DNA from 2 places in the Pseudomonas sp. GW822-FHT06B12 genome. Region 1 is predicted to be linked to the other one. Evidence: predicted binding sites of a transcription regulator. Region 1 holds the regulator's gene; the other holds the start of a gene.
What was found. Region 1 encodes FliA, which starts transcription of late flagellar genes. Its sites were predicted from a motif close to CTAAAGTTTNNNNNNNNNNNGCCGNTAA; they were not measured.
Positions count from the first base shown of each region.

Region 2: a site for FliA is predicted at 1,793-1,820, ahead of AC1RKH_RS16620 (methyl-accepting chemotaxis protein). Genes of this name have one in related genera too.

Region 1 covers NZ_JBXALR010000003.1:98,352-105,573, forward strand. The annotation lists gene flhA (flagellar biosynthesis protein FlhA) at 1-848, shown strand, start outside; gene flhF (flagellar biosynthesis GTPase FlhF) at 860-2,191, shown strand; gene fleN (flagellar synthesis regulator FleN) at 2,306-3,136, shown strand; gene fliA (RNA polymerase sigma factor FliA) at 3,133-3,873, shown strand; gene AC1RKH_RS07860 (chemotaxis response regulator CheY) at 4,040-4,411, shown strand; gene AC1RKH_RS07865 (protein phosphatase CheZ) at 4,443-5,231, shown strand; gene AC1RKH_RS07870 (chemotaxis protein CheA) at 5,245-7,222, shown strand, end outside.
Region 2 covers NZ_JBXALR010000006.1:443,985-451,206, forward strand. The annotation lists gene AC1RKH_RS16620 (methyl-accepting chemotaxis protein) at 1-1,642, opposite strand, end outside; gene AC1RKH_RS16625 (DUF721 domain-containing protein) at 1,937-2,392, opposite strand; gene secA (preprotein translocase subunit SecA) at 2,699-5,434, shown strand; gene argJ (bifunctional glutamate N-acetyltransferase/amino-acid acetyltransferase ArgJ) at 5,573-6,790, shown strand; gene AC1RKH_RS16640 (glutathione S-transferase family protein) at 6,957-7,222, shown strand, end outside.

The sequences.
Region 1 (7,222 bases):
GCCTGACCTTGATGGGGGTGATCCTCGCCGAGGCGGAGATTTATCCGGATCGCGAGCTGGCGATCAATCCCGGGCAGGTCTACGGCACACTCAATGGCATTACCGCCAAAGATCCGGCCTTTGGGCTGGAGGCGGTCTGGATCGAAATCAGTCAGCGTCCGCAGGCGCAGTCTCTGGGGTACACCGTGGTCGATGCCAGCACGGTGGTGGCGACTCACCTCAACCAGATTCTGTACAAGCACTCCAGTGAACTGATCGGCCACGAAGAAGTTCAGCAGCTCATGCAGTTGCTGGCCAAAAGTTCGCCAAAGCTGGCCGAAGAGCTGGTGCCGGGCGTTGTTTCGCTGTCGCAACTGCTCAAAGTGCTGCAAGCCTTGTTGGCCGAACAGGTTCCGGTTCGCGACATTCGCAGCATTGCCGAGGCCATCGCGAACAATGCTTCCAAGAGTCAAGATACTGCCGCTTTGGTGGCCGCCGTCCGCGTTGGCGTATCGCGCGCTATCGTCCAAAGCATTGTAGGCACTGAGTCCGAGCTGCCTGTGATCACCTTGGAGCCAAGGTTGGAACAAATATTGCTCAATAGTCTTCAGAAGGCAGGACAAGGCTCGGAAGAGGGCGTTCTGCTGGAGCCAAGCATGGCAGAGAAGCTGCAGCGCTCGTTGATCGAAGCCGCGCAGCGTCAGGAAATGCAAGGTCAACCGGTGATTCTGCTGGTAGCGGGTCCGGTACGCGCGATGCTCTCGCGGTTCGGACGTCTGGCAGTCCCGGGGTTGCATGTGTTGGCGTATCAGGAAATCCCTGACAACAAGCAAGTGACCATCGTTGCGACAGTAGGGCCCAACGGCTGAGGTAGTGGTTTATGCAAGTTAAGCGTTTTTTCGCCGCCGATATGCGTCAGGCCATGAAGCTGGTTCGCGATGAGCTGGGCGCTGATGCCGCCATTATCGGTAATCGCCGGATCGCCGGTGGTGTCGAGCTGACGGCTGCCCTGGATTACAAGCTGTCGGCGCTGGCCCCGCGTGTGCCAAACATTGAACTCGAAGACGAGCTGCGCAAGACCCAGTCGCGGATTGTCACGGCGCAGGCTGAGTTGAGCCTGCGTGGCGACGGTGAGGGTGACGCGAGTGCCGGCACCAATCGCCAGCTATTCGCCGGCCTGCCGCTGACCGCTGCCGAACCTTTGATCGAGCCGACCTTCGCTGAGCGGCCGCGTCCTGCGCCAGCGCCTGCGCCGTCCGCCGGGGTAGACCCGCGAGCCTTCGACTCGATGCGTTTCGAGCTCAATGGGCTGCGCGAATTGCTGGAAGTGCAGTTGGGCTCGCTGGCCTGGAACCAGCTGCAAGGCAGTCGCCCGCAGCAAGCCAACCTCTGGCGTCGCCTGCAACGCATTGGCCTGTCCGGCCCGCTGTCGCGCGATCTGCTGGAGCTGATTACCGAAATTGAAGAACCTCGTCAGGCCTGGCGCATGCTGTTGGCGCACCTGGCGCGGATGATCGTCACCCCCGAGATCGAACCGCTGGAAGAGGGCGGCGTGATTGCCATGGTCGGCCCTGCCGGCATGGGCAAGACCACGACGCTGGCCAAGCTGGCCGCACGTTACGTGCTCAAGTACGGCGCGCAGAACATCGCGCTGGTGAGCATGGACAGCTACCGCATCGGTGCTCAGGAACAACTCAAGACCCTGGGGCGTATCCTCAATGTCTCGGTGACTCACGTCGACCCGGGCCAGTCCCTGGCGCAAGCCCTTGATCCGCTGCTGCGCAAGCGTGTGGTGTTGATCGACACCGCCGGCCTGCAAGCCAGTGATCCGGCATTGCGCATGCAGCTGGAAAGCCTGGCCGGTCGCGGGATCAAATCGAAGAATTATCTGGTGCTGGCCACTACCAGCCAGAAACAGGTGCTGACTGCCGCTTATCACAGTTACAAGCGGTGCGGGCTGGCAGGCTGCATCCTGACTAAACTGGATGAAACAGCGAGTCTGGGCGAAGTGTTGAGCCTGGCGATCAGTCACGAATTACCTGTCGCTTATCTGACTGATGGGCCACGGATTCCAGATGATCTACATTTACCCCGCCGGCATCAGTTGGTCAGTCGCGCCGTAAGCGTGCAGATGCAGGAAGAACCCAGCGAAGAAGCCATGGCTGATATGTTCGCTGACCTCTACCACAGCCCGACCAAGCGCGTCGGCTGAGGTAATAATGAATAGATTTGTATCTACATCGATGGCCTGCCATGCATTGTTCCGAAGTGAGCGCGCAGCCAGTCATGTAGCCCGCGTCTAAGCAAGACAAGGTAAAGAACGAACATGGGCAGCATGCATCCCGTACAGGTGATCGCAGTGACCGGCGGCAAAGGTGGCGTCGGGAAGACTAATGTGTCAGTGAACTTGTCCCTGGCTCTTGCTGAGCTCGGCCGGCGCGTCATGCTGCTGGACGCCGATCTGGGGCTGGCGAACGTCGACGTCCTGCTGGGGCTCACGCCCAAGCGTACGCTGGCCGACGTCATCGAAGGCCGCTGTGAGCTGCGCGATGTATTACTTCAGGGGCCGGGCGGAATTCGTATTGTTCCAGCAGCGTCCGGTACCCAGAGCATGGTTCACCTCAGCCCAGCCCAACATGCTGGCCTGATTCAGGCATTCAGCGACATTGGCGATAACCTCGACGTATTGGTCATCGACACGGCGGCGGGTATTGGTGAGTCGGTCGTCAGTTTCGTTCGCGCGGCCCAGGAAGTGTTGCTGGTGGTTTGCGACGAGCCGACGTCGATCACTGACGCCTACGCGCTGATCAAACTGCTCAACCGCGATTACGGCATGAACCGCTTCCGCGTGCTGGCCAACATGGCGCAAAGCCCGCAGGAAGGACGAAATCTGTTCGCCAAGTTGACCAAGGTCACGGACCGCTTCCTCGACGTCGCCTTACAATACGTCGGTGCGGTGCCTTACGATGAATGCGTGCGCAAGGCGGTGCAGAAACAACGCGCCGTGTATGAAGCCTTTCCTCGTTCCAAATGTGCGCTGGCGTTCAAGGCCATCGCGCAGAAAGTCGATACCTGGCCGCTGCCTGCCAATCCGCGTGGGCATCTGGAGTTTTTCGTCGAGCGTCTGGTGCAGCAAACTGCGGGTCCGGTTCTATGACAGCCAGCGGTTATAACCTGTACAAGAAGTCGGCGCGTGACGCGCAGTACGAACTGATCGAGCGTTACGCGCCACTGGTAAAACGGATTGCCTATCACCTGTTGGCGCGCTTGCCGGCCAGCGTTCAGGTCGAAGACCTGATCCAGGCGGGAATGATCGGTTTGCTTGAAGTGTCGACCAAATACGATGCGAGCAAAGGTGCGAGTTTCGAGACGTACGCGGGGATCCGTATCCGTGGTGCGATGCTCGATGAAGTCCGCAAGGGGGACTGGGCGCCACGCTCGGTCCACCGCAATACCCGGATGGTGAGTGACGCGATTCGCTCAATTGAAGCTAAAACCGGGCGTGACGCTAAAGATCACGAGGTTGCGGCCGAACTCCAATTGAGTCTCGACGATTATTACGGGATTTTGAATGACACCTTGGGCAGTCGCCTGTTCAGCTTCGACGATCTGTTGCAGGACGGCGAGCATGAAGGGCTGCACGAGGATGGCGCGAGTGCTCATCTCGAACCGTCGCGCGACCTGGAAGATGAACGCTTCCAGGCTGCACTGGCGGATGCGATTGCCAATTTGCCGGAGCGTGAGCGACTGGTGTTGGCGCTGTACTACGACGAAGAGCTGAACCTCAAGGAAATCGGTGAGGTCCTGGGGGTCAGCGAATCGCGGGTCAGCCAGTTACACAGCCAGTGCGCGGCCCGTTTGCGGGGGCGTTTGGGGGAGTGGCGAGCGCGCTGACAGCAGTGTGGGGACACTGCGAACGAAACAGGCATGGCGTAAAGCTGTGCCGGTCTCAATCCGTTGTGCTCCAGACAGTCGTTGAGTGCTCTGCCTGATTGATTGAATGGCGTGTCCAGGTGCTGGGCGCGTTTAAGACTGCTTGGAGGTCGAATTGGACAAGAACATGAAAATCCTCATCGTTGATGACTTCTCAACGATGCGGCGGATCATTAAGAACCTGTTGCGTGACCTTGGGTTCACCAACACGGTCGAGGCGGACGACGGTATTACCGCCATTCCCGTCCTCAACAGCGGGAGCATCGACTTTCTGGTAACGGACTGGAACATGCCTGGCATGACCGGTATCGATCTGCTGCGCCATGTGCGCGCCGATGAAAAGCTCAAGCATCTTCCGGTACTGATGGTCACTGCCGAAGCCAAGCGCGAGCAGATCATCGAAGCCGCTCAAGCCGGTGTAAACGGCTATGTGGTCAAACCCTTCACGGCCCAGGCGTTGAAAGAAAAGATCGAAAAAATATTCGAACGCATCGGTTGATGTGCGGAGCCACTGCGCCACGGGGGGAGCTATGGAGCAAAGAGAATCTTCACAGGGCGATTTCGAATCGACCCTGAAAAAACATGCCCAGGAACTGGTCGAAAGCCTTGAAAAGGGCAGGTTCGGCGACGCTGTGCAACTGATCCATGAGCTCAATCAGACCCGTGACCGCGGCCTGTACCAGGAAGTGGGCAAGCTCACTCGTGAACTGCATAGCGCGATCGTCAATTTTCAGATTGACCCGCACATGCCGCAAGCCGAGGAAGTCTCGCAGATCACGGACGCCACCGAGCGCCTGTCTTATGTGGTCAAGCTGACCGAGGCAGCTGCGAACCGCACCATGGACCTGGTCGAGAACAGCGCTCCGCTGGTCAATGGTCTGAGCACCGATGCCCAGGCCTTGAGCGCGGACTGGGGGCGTTTCATGCGTCGCGAAGTCGGCGCCGAAGAGTTCCGCGAGCTGGCCCGGCGTGTCGACGGTTTCCTGACGCGTAGCGTCGAGCAGACTCAGGTCGTCTCGGGCAACCTCAACGATATTCTGCTGGCTCAGGATTACCAGGATCTAACCGGTCAGGTGATCAAGCGCGTGACCCAATTGGTCACCGAAGTCGAAAGCAACCTGCTCAAGCTCGTGCTCATGGCCAGTCAGGTCGACCGCTTTGCGGGCATCGAACATGACCATGAAGCGATGCTGGCTGAAAAAGATCCGCAAAAACATCTCTCGCAGGGTGAAGGTCCGCAGATTCATGCCGATAAACGAGAAGACGTTGTGTCCGGTCAGGACGATGTAGACGATTTGCTTTCCAGCCTTGGATTCTAGGAGCACCCCATACATGAGCTTCGGCGCCGATGAAGAGATCCTTCAGGATTTCCTGGTTGAGGCCGGCGAGATTCTAGAGCAACTGTCCGAGCAACTGGTCGAGCTGGAAAGCCGACCCGATGATGCGGACCTGCTCAATGCAATTTTTCGCGGTTTTCACACTGTAAAAGGGGGCGCCGGCTTCCTCCAGCTCAACGAGCTGGTGGAGTGCTGTCACATCGCCGAGAACGTGTTCGACATCCTGCGCAAGGGTGAGCGTCGCGTCGACTCGGAACTGATGGACGTGGTTCTCGAAGCGCTGGACGCGGTGAACAGCATGTTCAGCGAAGTCCGCGAACGTGCACCAATCACTGCGGCTACGCCGGAACTGCTGGCGGCTCTGGCCCGTCTGGCCGAGCCTCAAACAGCCGATGTGGCGTCTGTTGCTGAAGTGGTCGAAACACCTGCCGCTGAAAGCGAATCGGGCGACATCACCGACAATGAATTCGAACTGCTGCTGGACTCGCTGAACGCGGTCAAGGCTGAGGCCGAAGCATCCGTTGCCCTGGCACCTCAAGCGGCTGCCGGCAGCGATGAAATCACCGATGCCGAGTTCGAGTCGTTGCTCGACCAGCTACACGGTAAAGGCCAGTTCGCCGCCGATGCGGTGGTAGCGCCAACTGCACCGGTTGCCCCGAAAGCGGCAGGCGACAGCTCTGACATTACCGATGACGAATTCGAAGCACTGCTCGATCAGTTGCATGGCAAAGGCAACTTTGCCGTTGATGCACTGGAGTCGGCAATTGCCGCCGTTCCGGCGCCAGCCGCACCTGTGGCCGCGGCCGCCGGCAGCGATCTTATCTCCGATCACGAGTTCGAGTCGCTGCTCGACGAATTGCATGGCAAAGGCAAGTTTACCGAGGTCGGCACAGGTTCTGCTGCGTCGGTGGCGGCACCAGTCGCCAAGGCCGCAGCACCCAAGCCTGTCGCCAAAGCGCCTGAGCCAAAAGCTGAAGCGCCGAAGCCTGCTGCCGCTGCGGCACCGGCCCGTGCACCGGCTTCCCCGCCACCGGAAAAACCGGCCAGTGAAGCCGAGACCACCGTCCGCGTGGATACCGCGCGTCTCGACGAAATCATGAACATGGTCGGCGAGCTGGTACTGGTCCGTAACCGTCTGGTTCGTTTGGGGCTTAACAGCGGCGACGAAGCCATGTCCAAGGCCGTGTCGAACCTCGACGTGGTCACGGCCGACTTGCAGACCGCGGTGATGAAGACCCGGATGCAGCCGATCAAGAAAGTTTTCGGGCGCTTCCCGCGACTGGTTCGCGACCTCGCGCGTCAGTTGAAGAAAGAGATCAACCTGGAACTGGTCGGCGAAGAAACCGACCTCGACAAGAACCTCGTCGAGGCCCTGGCCGACCCGCTGGTCCACTTGGTGCGCAACTCGGTCGACCACGGTATCGAAGAACCGGCTGATCGTGAGGCGATGGGCAAGCCTCGCAGCGGTAAAGTGATTCTGTCCGCAGAACAGGAAGGCGATCACATCCTGCTGTCCATCTCTGATGACGGCAAGGGCATGGACGCTGATGTTTTGCGCGGTATCGCCGTGAAGAAAGGCTTGATGGACAAGGATGCGGCGGACCGTCTCAGCGAGTCCGACTGCTTCAACCTGATCTTCGCGCCGGGTTTCTCGACCAAAACCGAGATCTCCGACGTGTCCGGTCGTGGCGTGGGCATGGACGTGGTGAAAACCAAGATCGCCCAGCTCAACGGCACCATCAATATCTACTCGACCAAGGGCAAGGGCTCGAAGATCGTCATCAAGGTCCCGTTGACCCTGGCGATCATGCCGACGCTGATGGTCATGCTCGGCAATCAGGCCTTCGCCTTCCCGCTGGTCAACGTCAACGAGATCTTCCACCTCGACCTGTCGCGCACCAATGTGGTCGACGGTCAGGAAGTGGTGATCGTACGGGACAAGGCGTTGCCACTGTTTTACCTCAAGCGCTGGC
Region 2 (7,222 bases), on a different contig from region 1:
TGGCAATCTCCACGCTGTCCTGGCTGTGACGCTGGCTGTCGCTCATGGTGCTGACCGACTCGCGGGCGCCGACTTGCAGCTCCTCGATCATGGTCTGCACTTGCTGCGCCGATTCCTGGGTGCGGTGCGCCAGGTTGCGCACTTCGTCGGCAACCACGGCAAAACCACGTCCGGCTTCACCGGCCCGTGCTGCTTCAATCGCCGCGTTGAGCGCCAGCAGGTTGGTTTGCTGGGAGATGCTGGTGATTACTTCGAGAATCTGCCCGATGTTCACGGTTTTGCTGTTCAGCGACTCAATGTTGGTGCTGGAGGCGCTGAGCATGCTCGACAGCTGATTCATCGCCGCGATACTGCGATCGACCACTTGCTGACCGTCTTCGGCCAGGCTGCGGGCATCGCTGGCCTGGTGCGAGGCCTGCGCCGCGTTGCGGGCGATCTCCTGAGCAGCAGCGCCCAACTGATTGATCGCGGCCGCGACACTGTTGGTTCGGCTCGATTGTTCGTCCGAGTTGAGCATCGACGAGTTCGATGCGCTGACGACTCGCAGTGCAACTTCGTTGACGTGCTCGGTCGCCGACGACACTTCGCGGATCGAACCATGGATACGCTCGACGAAGCGGTTGAACGCGCTGCCCAGGATGCCGAACTCGTCCTGGCTCTGGATGGTCAGGCGGCGGGTCAGGTCGCCTTCACCGTCGGCAATGTCCTGCATCGCGCGGGTCATGACGTGCAGTGGCTGGATCAGGATGCGGATCAGCATGCCGAGCAAGGCGATGATGATTGCCACGGCAATGATCGTGGCAATGATGGCCGAGGTGCGGAAACTGCTGAGCATCGCGAAGGCTTTGTCTTTGTCCACCGACAGACCGACGTACCAGTTGACCGATGGCAGGCCTTTGATCGGCGTGAAGGTGACGATACGGGTTTTGCCGTCGACCTCGACTTCACTGATGCCGCCGCTGATGCGCGGGGTGTTCTTCGGGTAAGCCTCGCTGAGGGACTTCATCACCATGGCTTTGTCCGGGTGGACCAGGATCTTGCCATCGGCGCTGACCAGGAAGGCATAGCCCATGCCGCCGAAGTCACGCGCGGTCAGGGTGTCGATCAGGGTTTGCAGGCTCAAGTCGCCGCCGACCACACCAATGCTTTGCCCGGCTTTTTTCGAGGCGGTGGCTATGGAAATGATGGTCTGGCCGGTTGCCGCGTCTATATAGGGTTCGGTCAGGGTGGCGGTGCTGCTGTTTTCAGCGCCTTTGTACCAGGGGCGAACTCTGGGGTCGTAGCCGTCCGGCATCTTGGAGTCCGGGCGGTTGATGAAGGTACCGCTGGCATCGCCCAGGTACCTGGCCATGAAGGTCGACGCCAGGGCATTCTGCTCAAGCAGGCTGGCAACGTTGCTGTGTTCGGGGTTGAGAGCGATGTTCTGGGCCAGGTTTTCCACCATGAGAATCCGTCCGGCGAGCCAGGACTGGATATTGGAGGAAGTGACATCGCCCATCTCATGCAGGTAATTGTCCAGGTCCTGGCGAATCGCGTTGCGCTGTAAATAGTCGTTGTACAGCGTGAACGAAGCGAAGGCGGCAATGACGATGAGGGCGGCGGCAAGCAGGATTTTGTGGCTGAAGCGCAGGTTTTTGTTCATGGCTTGTGGTGTCCGCTAAGGTCATATTTGTTGGGGCGTGTTGCGTTGAAAAGCGCGCGCAAAATGGGCGCTGTCGCACGTAAGCTGATATTTCCGTCTGTCCTTAAGGAATTATCGGACCTGATTTTCAGTCTGGTCTCTTGCTTGTATCTATCGGCTGCGCAGGACTAAAGCTTAGGGGCTTGAAATCGGCGACGCGACAGGCGGCCAAAAAGCGAAAAATCGCAGCCTTCGGCAACTCCTACGCGAGTGGGCGTAGGAGCTGCCGAAGGCTGCGATCTTTTGATCCTGCTTCTAAACCTTCGGTTTTGCGTGAGCCGCCAGGCGTTCCAGCGCTGCACGTAATTTCGGATCGCTGATGCCATCGGCTGTAGCCTGGATGGTTGCGCCCGCATCGATCGACAAACTGATGGTATGGCCTGCCGCCCCTTGCTGCACGGTCGGCGGTTGCACCTTGAACAGAATTCGCGTCAGGCTGGCGAATTCGTCGAACATCTGTAATTGCCGTTGCAGACGCTTTTGCTGGTAACGCAGACGGGTTGCCCAATGACCGTCGGTGACAATTAGCAACAAACTGCCTTCGCGCCACGAGGCCACGTGACAATGTTCACGGGCGGCGGGCTGCAACTGGCTTTCCAGTAACCGCTGTAAATGACCCAGGCGTTGTGCGTGACCGAAAATGGCTTTTAACGGTTTGGCTTCGCGAAGCAGAACGGCGGGTGCTCTGGCCGTAAGAGGGCGAAATGCCATGAGGGGGCACCTGAAGTAACAGAGCCGCCATGGTAGCAGAAAGCACTTGATGCGCCTGACCCATTGCTTTGTGACCGCTTTACTCATTAAATCAACGAGTAACTTATGCCGTGAATGGCTTGAAGTTCAGCAAAAAGCCCTTATTTTAAGTGAGCCCCGTAACAGCGCTGTGCATGCATCGTGGAACAACGCCACTTTCCTCACCATCGTTTCCGGGTAGAATGCTCGTTCGCATGCGGCCATGAGGGCTGCACGGGCGACTCACGGGGCCGCCCTCCATCCCTTTGTGTGGAAGATCCTGCCGATATGTTTGCGCCTTTGTTAAAGAAACTTTTTGGAAGCAAGAACGAGCGTGAAGTCAAACGCATGCTCAAGACGGTACAGATCGTCAATGCCTTCGAAGAGCAAATGGTGGCCCTTTCGGACGATCAGCTGCGCGCCAAGACTGATGAGTTCAAGGCCCGCATCGCCAAAGGTGAAACCCTCGACAAACTGCTGCCTGAAGCCTTTGCGGTTGCCCGCGAAGCCGGCAAGCGGGTTATGGGTATGCGCCACTTCGACGTCCAGTTGATCGGCGGCATGACCTTGCATGAAGGCATGATTGCCGAAATGCGTACCGGCGAAGGCAAGACCCTGGTGGCGACACTGGCGGTTTACCTGAACGCGTTGTCCGGCAATGGCGTGCACGTTGTCACCGTAAACGACTACCTGGCTCGTCGTGACGCCAACTGGATGCGTCCGCTCTACGAATTCCTCGGCCTGACCGTCGGCGTGGTTACGCCGTTCCAGCCGCCGGAAGAGAAGCGTGCCGCCTACGCCGCCGACATCACCTACGGCACCAACAACGAATTCGGTTTCGACTACCTGCGCGACAACATGGCGTTCAGCATGGAAGAAAAATTCCAGCGCGAACTCAATTTTGCCGTGATCGACGAAGTCGACTCGATCCTCATCGACGAAGCCCGTACCCCGCTGATCATTTCCGGTCAGGCTGAAGACAGCTCCAAGCTCTACATCGAGATCAACAAACTGATCCCGCAACTGGAGCTGCATATCGAAGAAGTCGAAGGTGTCGTCACCAAGGCCGGTCATTACACTGTCGACGAGAAGACCCGTCAGGTCGAACTCAACGAAGCCGGTCACCAGTACATCGAAGACGTGCTGACCCGCATTGGCCTGCTGGCCGAAGGCGAGAGCCTGTACTCGTCACACAACCTGGGCCTGCTGACCCACGTTTATGCCGGTCTGCGCGCGCACAAGCTGTTCAATCGCAACGTCGAATACATCGTCCAGGACGGTCAGGTCGTCCTGGTCGACGAACACACCGGTCGTACCATGCCGGGTCGCCGTCTGTCCGAAGGCCTGCACCAGGCCATCGAAGCCAAGGAACACCTGAACATCCAGGCCGAAAGCCAGACCCTGGCTTCGACCACGTTCCAGAACTACTTCCGTCTCTACAGCAAGCTGTCCGGCATGACCGGTACTGCGGACACCGAAGCATTCGAATTCCACCAGATCTATGGTCTGGCGGTGATGGTCATTCCACCGAACAAGCCGCTGGCGCGTAAAGACTACAACGACCTGGTGTTCCTCACCGCGGACGAGAAATACGCTGCCATCGTTGCCGATATCAAGGAAAGCATGGCTCAGGGTCGTCCGGTACTGGTGGGCACCGCGACCATCGAAACCTCCGAGCACATGTCCAGCCTGCTCGTGAAGGAAGGCATCGAACACAAGGTTCTGAACGCCAAGTTCCACGAAAAAGAAGCCGAAATCATCGCTCAGGCCGGTCGCCCGGGTGCGCTGACCATCGCCACCAACATGGCCGGTCGTGGTACCGACATCCTGTTGGGCGGTAACTGGGAAGTGGAAGTCGCCTCCCTTGAGGATCCGACACCCGAGCAGATCGCCCAGATCAAGGCCGACTGGCAGAAGCGTCACCAGCAAGTGCTCGAGTCGGGCGGTTTGCAGGTGATCGCCTCCGAGCGCCATGAATCGCGCCGTATCGACAACCAGCTGCGTGGTCGTGCCGGTCGTCAGGGTGACGCCGGTTCCAGCCGTTTCTACCTGTCGCTGGAAGACAGTCTGATGCGTATCTTCGCCTCTGACCGGGTGAAGAACTTCATGAAGGCCCTGGGCATGCAGCCTGGCGAAGCGATTGAGCACCGCATGGTGACCAACGCCATCGAAAAGGCTCAGCGCAAGGTTGAAGGTCGTAACTTCGACATTCGTAAGCAACTGCTCGAGTTCGACGACGTCAACAACGAACAGCGTAAAGTGATCTATCACATGCGTAACACGTTGCTGGCCGCCGATAACATCGGTGAAACCATCGCCGACTTCCGTCAGGACGTGCTCGGCGCGACCGTCAGCGCACACATTCCGCCGCAATCGCTGCCTGAACAGTGGGACGTTGCCGGTCTGGAAGCTGCCCTGCAAAGCGACTTCGGGGTGGCACTGCCGATCCAGCAATGGCTCGACGAAGATGATCACCTGTACGAAGAAACCCTGCGCGAGAAGCTGATGCAAGAGCTGCTGGCGGCGTACAACGAGAAAGAAGAGCAAGCGAGCGCCGAAGCGCTGCGTACCTTCGAGAAGCAAATCGTGCTGCGCGTTCTGGACGATCTGTGGAAAGACCACCTGTCGACCATGGACCACCTGCGTCACGGTATCCACTTGCGTGGCTATGCGCAGAAGAACCCGAAGCAGGAATACAAGCGCGAGTCGTTCACGCTGTTCTCCGAGCTGCTGGATTCGATCAAGCGCGACTCGATCCGTGTGCTGTCGCACGTTCAGGTTCGCCGCGAAGATCCGATCGAAGAAGAAGCGCGCCTGCGTCAGGAAGCCGAGGCACTGGCTGCACGCATGCAGTTCCAGCACGACGAAGCTCCTGGCCTCGAGCAACCGGAGTTGTTGGGTGAAGAGGTCGATGTGGCGCTCGCTGCCGCTCCGGTGCGCAACGAACAGAAGCTGGGCCGCAATGAGCTTTGCTACTGCGGTTCGGGCAAGAAGTTCAAGCACTGTCATGGTCAGATCAACTAAGATTTCTGCCAGACATTGAAATACCCACGCCGCGACCGGCATCAGCCGTCGCGGCGTTTTACCATTTAAAACACCGATGCCACGTTAAAAAGAACAGGGCGACGACGGTGCAGACATTACATTAAGAGGAGCGCTTTCATGGCTGTTGGTCTTGGTCCTTTGCCAACGTTGCACCCGGTTGCCGGTTTTGAACTCGGTATCGCCTCGGCCGGCATCAAGCGCCCTGGGCGCAAAGATGTCGTGGTCATGCGCTGCGCCGAAGGTTCCACAGTTGCCGGCGTGTTCACGTTGAACGCCTTTTGTGCTGCGCCAGTGATTTTGGCCAAGCAACGTGTACAAGGCCCGGTACGTTACCTGCTGACCAACACCGGCAATGCCAACGCCGGCACCGGTGAGCCTGGCCTGGCTGCCGCCGAGCGCACGTGCGCCAAACTGGCTGAGTTGACCGGTGTCGATGCAAGCCTGGTGCTGCCGTATTCCACCGGCGTGATTGGTGAACCGCTGCCAGTCGAAAAGATCGAAGGCGCGCTGCAAGCTGCCCTCGACGACCTGTCGGAGAACAATTGGGAGGCCGCGGCCACCGGGATCATGACCACCGACACCCTGCCAAAGGGTGCGAGCCGGCAGTTCCAGCATGAAGGCGTGACCATCACCGTGACCGGTATCAGCAAAGGTGCCGGCATGATTCGCCCGAACATGGCGACCATGCTCGGTTACATCGCCACCGACGCCAAAGTGTCCCGCGAGGTGTTGCAGAACCTGCTGCTGGACGGTGCCAACAAGTCGTTCAACCGCATCACCATCGACGGCGACACCTCGACCAACGATTGCTGCATGCTGATCGCCACCGGTAAAGCCGCACTGCCGGAAATCACCTCCGCCAGTGGTCCGCTGTTCGCGGCGCTGAAGCAGGCGGTGTTTGAAGTGTGCATGGACGTGGCCCAGGCGATCGTTCGCGACGGCGAGGGTGCGACCAAGTTCGTCACCGTTGAAGTCAACGGCGGCGGCAATCACCAGGAATGCCTGGACGTTGGTTACACCGTGGCGCATTCGCCATTGATCAAGACCGCGCTGTTCGCCTCCGATCCCAACTGGGGTCGCATTCTGGCGGCCGTGGGCCGTGCCGGTGTGCCGAACCTGGACGTGAGCAAGATCGACGTATTCCTTGGTGAAGTCTGTATCGCCAGCCGTGGCGCCCGCGCTGCGACCTACACCGAAGCCCAGGGTTCGGCCGTGATGCAACGCGAAGAAATCACCATTCGTATCGAGCTGGGCCGCGGTGATTGCAGCGAAACCATCTGGACCACCGACCTGTCCCACGAATATGTGAAGATCAACGCCGAATACCGTACGTAATTACGTTTAGACCGTATCGCTCCAATCGCGAGCAAGCTCGCTCCCACATTCGATCGCATTTCTTCTGGAAGAACTCGGTCAACTGTGGGAGCGAGCTTGCTCGCGATGACGGACGACCAGACACTAAAGATTCTGGCCTGTTCCCCTCATCAAAAGGCGCCTGAACATGAGTTACCACCTGATCATCGGCGACAAACTGTATTCCTCCTGGTCCCTGCGCGGCGCTCTGGCGCTGGAACTGGCTGGCGCGACCTACACCGAAGAACTGATCAAGCTGAACCAGCCTGACACCCGCGAGCGCCTGCTCAAGCATTCGCCGACCGCCAAGGTCCCGTTGCTGAAAACCGAACACGGCACCATTGCCGACTCGTTGGCGATCGCCGAGTACCTGGTTGAGCGTTTCCCGAACGCCAACCTTTGGCCGAAGGACAT